One region of the Roseateles sp. P5_E4 genome, then DNA from elsewhere that is predicted to be linked to it. Evidence: riboswitches for the same ligand, from Rfam matches in the RefSeq annotation. Region 1 holds a riboswitch; the other holds the start of a gene.

Region 1 (3,401 bases):
TGTAGGCGGCCTGCTCTTCCGTCAGCTCGGTCAGCTGCGCATTCAGCGTGGTCAGCTGCAGGCGCGCGACCTTCTCGTCCAGGTGCTTGGGCAACACATAGACCTGGCCGATGGCGTAGTTGTCCTTGTGCGCGTAGAGCTCGATCTGGGCGATGGTCTGGTTCGCGAACGAGCTGCTCATCACATAGCTCGGGTGGCCCGTGCCGCAGCCCAGGTTCACCAGGCGGCCCTTGGCCAAGAGAATGATCCGCTTGCCGTCCGGGAAGATCACATGGTCGACCTGGGGCTTGATCTCTTCCCACTCGTACTGCTCCAGCGCCGCGACCTCGATCTCGTTGTCGAAGTGGCCGATGTTGCAGACGATGGCGTTGTTCTTCATCGCCAGCATGTGCTCGTGGCGGATGACGTTCTTGTTGCCGGTCGTCGTCACGAAGATGTCGGCCTTGCTTTGGGCGTACTCCATCGTCACGACGCGATAGCCTTCCATCGCGGCCTGCAGCGCGCAGATGGGGTCGATCTCGGTGACCCACACTTGCGCCGACAGCGCACGCAGCGCCTGGGCCGAGCCCTTGCCCACGTCGCCATAACCGGCCACGACGGCGATCTTGCCGGCGACCATCACGTCGGTAGCGCGCTTGATGCCGTCCACCAGCGATTCACGGCAGCCATAGAGGTTGTCGAACTTGCTCTTGGTGACCGAGTCGTTGACGTTGATGGCGCGGAACAGCAGCGTGCCCTTGGCCGACATTTCCTTCAGGCGGTGCACGCCCGTGGTCGTCTCTTCGGTCACGCCGATGATCTCAGCGCTCTTGCGGGTGTACCAGGTGCCGTCTTCGGCGACCTTCTTCTTGATGGCCGCGAACAGGATGCGCTCTTCCTCGCTGCCGGGGTTGGCCAGCACGGACAAGTCCTTCTCGGCCTTCTGGCCCAGGTGCATCAGCAGCGTCGCGTCGCCGCCGTCGTCCAGGATCATGTTGGGGCCTTCGCCCGCTTCACCCTTGCCGGCAAATTCGAAGATGCGGTGGGTGTAGTCCCAGTAGTCTTCCAGCGTCTCGCCCTTGTAGGCGAACACGGGCGTGCCGACGGCGGCCAGCGCGGCGGCGGCGTGGTCTTGCGTGGAGAAAATGTTGCACGAGGCCCAGCGCACTTCGGCGCCCAGGGCTTGCAGCGTCTCGACGAGCACGGCCGTCTGGATGGTCATGTGCAGCGAGCCGGTGACGCGCGCGCCCTTGAGCGGCTGTGTGGCGGCGTATTCCTTGCGAATGGCCATCAACGCCGGCATCTCATGCTCGGCGATCTTGATTTCCTTGCGACCCCAGTCGGCCAGCGACAGGTCCTTGACGATGTGATTCGTGGTGCTCATGCAGGGCTCCTTCAAGCGAATGAAGCCGCTGGCGGGTCGTACGGGGGGATCAAACCTCACCCAGGCACGGATTGCCAGCGGGTGAGCGCAGTTGCAGGGGGTCAGAACTTCCGAGCCTGGCCTCAATAGGTGCTGAGGTTGCAACGCTCCTCGGAAGGAGGCGGCATTCTAGCCGGCAGCGCTGCGCAGCAGCGAGATGTCCTCGCGTGGCGGCGCGCCAAAAAGGCGACGATATTCACGGCTGAACTGCGAAGGGCTCTCGTAACCAACCCGGTGCGCGGCGCTGGCGGCATCCAGGCCATCGCCCAGCATCAACCGGCGTGCCTGCTGCAGGCGCAGGTTTTTCTGGAACTGCAGCGGTGACAGGGCGGTCAGCTGCTTGAAGCGCAGATGCAGCGTCGACGGGCTCATGTGGGCCAACTCGGCCAGTTCGTCGATGGACAGAGGTTCGGCATAGCGGCGCGACAGCTGCTCGATGACGCGGCCCACGCGGCGGGTGACGCCGTCGGTATGCGCCAGCGAACGCAGCCGCGGGCCCAGCGGGCCGGTCAGCACGCGGTAGAGGATCTCGCGCTGCACCAACGGTGCCAGCGTCTTCAGATCCTGCGGGCTGTCCAGCAGCTGCAGCAGACGCAGGGCAGCGTCCAGCAGCGGCGCGGTGACGGGCGCGACATGCAGGCCGGCGTCGTTGCCTTCAGGCGGTGCATCGCCGTCCAGCAGCAGCTCGGTCAGCGCCTGCGTCTCGCAGCTCAGGCGCATACAGACATAGGGCTTGGCCGGGCTGGCCTCCAGCACTTGGCCGCGCGGCAGCATGGTCATGGGTACGACGAGGCACTGCATGGCGTCGTAATGCACCACGCGCTCGCCGAGCTGCGCGCGCTTGCGGCCCTGCAGCACCAGCACCAGGCCGGGCTCATAGACCGCCGGCACAGGCTGGGCCGGCGCGCTGGCGCGGATCAGCCGCAGCCAGGGCAGGGCGGTCGTGTGCAGGCCATCTGCGGGCGCGCGGGCCAGGGCCTGCGCGATGGTGCGCTCGCGCAGGGCGTGCAGGTCATCGTCTTGAGGCATGTGAGCGATTGTGCAAACACTTGCCCAAAGCTGGCGTCGTGCAGGGGCATGCGCTGGAGGATCGGGCAAGCATGTCCGAGCTTTGTGCTGGGCGACCGGCGCCCGGTTTCCTAAGCTGTCCCCATCCCATTGATGATCCCTTCAAGGAGTTCCACCATGACGCATTCGACCCTTCCCCGCCGCCGCCTCGGCGCTCACGGCCCCGCGGTTTCTGCCCTGGGCCTGGGCTGCATGGGCATGTCCGAGTTCTACGGCCCGGCCGATGATGCCCAGTCGCTGGCCGTGCTTCACCATGCGCTGGACATCGGCATCAACTTCCTCGACACGGCCGACATGTATGGCACCGGCGCCAACGAGCGCCTGCTGTCGCAGTTGCTGGCCACGCGTCGCGACGAGGTGATCGTCGCGACAAAGTTCGGCCATGTGCGTGCGCCGGATGGCGCGGCGGTGCGCATCGACGGCAGCCCGGCCTATGTGCGCGAGGCCTGCGATGCGAGTCTCAAGCGCCTGGGTGTGGACCACATCGACCTCTACTACCAGCACCGCGTCGACAAGAACGTGCCCATCGAAGAAACCGTCGGCGCGATGGCTGAGCTGGTCAAGGCCGGCAAGGTCGGGCACCTGGGCCTTTCGGAGGCCTCGGCCGCGACCATCCGCCGCGCGCATGCGGTGCACCGAATAGCCGCTGTGCAGACCGAATACTCGCTGTGGAGCCGCGACGTCGAAGCCGAGATCCTGCCCACCTGCCGTGAGTTGGGCATCACGCTGGTGCCCTACAGCCCGCTGGGCCGCGGCTTCCTGACCGGCGCCATCCGTTCGGCCGAGCAACTGGCACCCGACGATCGCCGTCGCATCCATCCGCGCTTCCAGGGTGGCAACCTGGACCACAACCTCGCGCTGGCGGATGCGCTGTCGGCGTTGGCCGAGGAGTGGAGCTACACGCCGGCCCAGCTCGCGCTGGCCTGGCTGC
Region 2 (3,401 bases), 130 kb from region 1:
GTTGCGCAGTCGTTCGATCAAATCCGGCTCGGGCATGGCCAGCGACCTGGCAATCTCGCCAGCCGCGGCGAGGTGGGTATCGAGCTGGGCCAGGCGCATGTCCTTGGCCAGGCCTTGCGCGTCGGCCACGAACGAACCCTTGCCGTGGCGGGTGACGATGACGCCTTCGGATTCCAGGTCCAGGTAGGCGCGCTTGACGGTGATGACGCTGACGCGCAGATCCGCCGCCAGCGCGCGGATGGACGGCAGCTCCTGCCCGGCTGGCCAGTCCCCGGCGGCAACGCGCTGGCGGATCTGTTCGACGATCTGGAGGTACATCGGCCTCGCGTCGGTCTGCGAGATGAAGAGACTGCTGTGCATAATGTGTATACACAGAATATATGCACAGTCCGGCGAATGCAAGCGGCGGAATGAAAAGAGCGGCCCGCGGGCCGCTCTTGCCGGTCGATTCAACCGCCGTCTAGAGCTTCAGCAGGGCTTCCAGATTCACGCGCAGCTTGAATTCCGCCGGTGCCAGGCTGGCCGAGATGGCCTGGGCGGCCAGTCGCGTATCGCGTGGCACGGGGTTGCTCAACGGGCTGCCGCTCTTGCCGATCAATGCAGCGACGAGAGGCTCATTGGCGCTGAAGCCGCGTTTGAAGACGAGCCCGACTTCGCCATTGGCCAAGCGCACGATGCTGCCGGGTGGGTACAGGCCCACGGTCTTGATCAGCGCCGCGCCGGCTTCGTCAGGCTGGCCGAGTTCGTCGAGGAAGACGGCGCGGGCGGCCGCGGCGCCGCTCATGGCCTGGCGGCTGCGGCGGGGCGACAAGCGCGCGCCGAAGAGGTCGATGCGGCGCAGCAGTCGGGCCAGCTTCTCGCCATCGCTGCGGCTGCCGAGCGGGCCGGGCCCGGCCTCGTGATGGAGGCGCACGGCGGTCAGCCAGACGGGGTCGGCGACGCCGACCTGGGCCAGGCGCTGCGCAGCGCGGTCGCCGTGAGCGGCCAGGGCCTGGCGCTGGGCGGGCGTGGCGGCGTCGAGCTGGCTGGCCAAGCGGTCGTGGGCGGGGCCGGCGCCGTAGTTCATCGTCAGCGCGGCGCCCTGCAGCGCGCTGCGCAGTTCCGGTGCCAGTTGCATCTGCTGGGCGACCAGGTCGCAGAGCAGCAGCGTCAACAGCGCGTGACGGGCGCTGTAGTCGCCGAATTCCTGGCTGCTCTCGAAGATCAGCAGCATCAGGGTTGCGTCAGGGTGGGCGTGCAGGCGCTTCAGCGCGGTGTCGCGCAGCGCGGCCAGTCGGGCGGTGAAATCAACCGGATCGGCCTCGCGCAGCAGGCTGTGGGTGTGCAGCAGCAGGTTGGACCAGGCCTCGCGCGGGCCGAGTTCCACCTTGGTCGGGGCCAGAGTGTCGAGCCGGAAACTGCCGTCGGCTTTGACGATGTCGGACAGCGGCACGTCCTGCATGACCATGGTGTCCAGCCGATGGGCCAGCGCGCGCTGGTACTCCATGGTGTCTGCGGAGTTCACCCACGCGCCGCCATCGACGAGGCTGCGCACCAGCGGCGAGTCGCGCAGCACCTGGCCGCGCGCGAACAGCAGCTTGCCGTTGGCGTCGAACAGGTCGTACGGCAGGGTCATGCCCAGGCGCAGCGTGCGGGTCGGTAGAGGGATGAGTTCAGAGGCCATGGATTGAGGCATTCTCAACGGCCTTCGGCTTCGGCAAGCCGATCTTGAGCGAGGACGAAGGGGTGGCTGCGTAGAATTCCCGGCCATCCGAGGAGCGCTGCGACGGGTTTTCTTGCCTGCCAGGCTCGGATTTCTGAAAACGGCGCTCATCGATCCTCTGCCTGAGCCCCATCGATGACCACGCCCCCTTCGCCTCCTGCACTGAAGCTCTCTGGCCTCGAGCCCGTCGCCATCGATGCCGGCAGCCTGTTCGTCAACATCGGCGAGCGCACCAACGTCACCGGCTCCAAGGCCTTCGCGCGCATGATCCTGGCGGGGGAGTTCGAGAAGGCGCTGGCCGTCGCGCGCCAGCAGGTCGAGAACGGCGCCCAGGTCATCGACATCAACATGGACGAGGCCATGCTGGACAGCCAGGCGGCCATGGTGCGCTTCCTGAACCTGATCGCCGGTGAGCCCGAGATCGCGCGCGTGCCGATCATGATCGACTCGTCCAAGTGGAGCGTCATCGAGGCTGGCCTCAAGTGCATCCAGGGCAAGGGCATCGTCAACTCCATCTCGATGAAGGAAGGCGAGGATGAGTTCCGCCGCCAGGCCAAGCTCGTGCGCCGCTACGGTGCCGCGGCCGTGGTGATGGCCTTCGACGAGAAGGGCCAGGCCGACACCTTCGCCCGCAAGACCGAAATCTGCGAGCGGGCCTACCGCATCCTGGTCGACGAGGTCGGCTTCCCGGCCGAGGACATCATCTTCGACCCCAACATCTTCGCCATCGCGACCGGCATCGAGGAGCACGACAACTACGCCGTGGACTTCATCGAAGCCACGCGCTGGATCAAGCAGAACCTGCCCGGCGCCAAGGTGTCAGGCGGCGTGTCCAACGTGTCTTTCAGCTTCCGTGGCAACGAGCCGGTGCGCGAGGCCATCCACACCGTCTTCCTGTACCACGCCATCCAGGCGGGCATGGACATGGGTATCGTCAATGCCGGCATGGTGGGCGTGTACGACGACCTTGATGCCGAGTTGCGCGAGCGCGTCGAGGACGTTGTGCTGAACCGCCGCGCGGATGCGGGCGAGCGCCTCATCGAGATCGCCGACCGCGCCAAGAGTGCCGGCAAGGACGATTCGGCCCGTCTGGCCTGGCGCGCCGGCGATGTGAACCAGCGGCTGTCGCACGCGCTGGTGCATGGCATCACCGACTTCATCACCGAAGACACCGAGGAAGCCTGGCAGGCCATTCTGGCCAAGGGCGGCCGGCCGCTGCACGTCATCGAAGGCCCGTTGATGGCCGGCATGAATGTCGTCGGCGACCTGTTCGGCCAGGGCAAGATGTTCTTGCCGCAGGTTGTCAAGAGCGCCCGCGTCATGAAGCAGGCCGTGGCCCACCTGCTGCCCTACATCGAGGAAGAAAAGCGCCTGCTCATCGAAGGCGGCGGCGATGCCAAGCCCAAGGGCAAGATCGTCATCGCCACCGTCAAGGGCGACGTGCACGACATCGGCAAGAACATCGTCACGGTGGTCCTGCAGTGCAACAACTACGAGGTCGTCAACATGGGCGTCATGGTGCCGGCCCAGGACATTCTGCGCAAAGCCAAGGAAGAGGGCGCCGACATCATCGGCCTGTCCGGGCTGATCACGCCGAGCCTGGAGGAGATGCAGCACGTCGCGGCCGAGATGCAGCGCGACGACTACTTTTCGTCGCGCCACATGCCGCTGCTGATCGGCGGCGCGACGACGAGCCGCG

What was found. Region 1 has a riboswitch for S-adenosylhomocysteine ahead of ahcY (adenosylhomocysteinase). Riboswitches for the same ligand answer to the same signal wherever they lie in the genome.
Region 2: it holds a riboswitch for S-adenosylhomocysteine, as region 1 does, so the genes downstream of both, metH (methionine synthase) here and ahcY (adenosylhomocysteinase) in region 1, are expected to answer to the same signal.

The regions. Positions count from the first base shown of each region.
Region 1 is NZ_JBFUMS010000002.1:172,247-175,647, forward strand. It holds gene ahcY (adenosylhomocysteinase) at 1-1,363, opposite strand, end outside; S-adenosyl-L-homocysteine riboswitch at 1,440-1,521, opposite strand; gene ACXJLH_RS03585 (AraC family transcriptional regulator N-terminal domain-containing protein) at 1,532-2,431, opposite strand; gene ACXJLH_RS03590 (aldo/keto reductase) at 2,588-3,401, shown strand, end outside.
Region 2 is NZ_JBFUMS010000002.1:39,041-42,441, forward strand. It holds gene ACXJLH_RS03025 (GntR family transcriptional regulator) at 1-360, opposite strand, end outside; gene ACXJLH_RS03030 (HD-GYP domain-containing protein) at 461-1,663, opposite strand; S-adenosyl-L-homocysteine riboswitch at 1,747-1,818, shown strand; gene metH (methionine synthase) at 1,838-3,401, shown strand, end outside.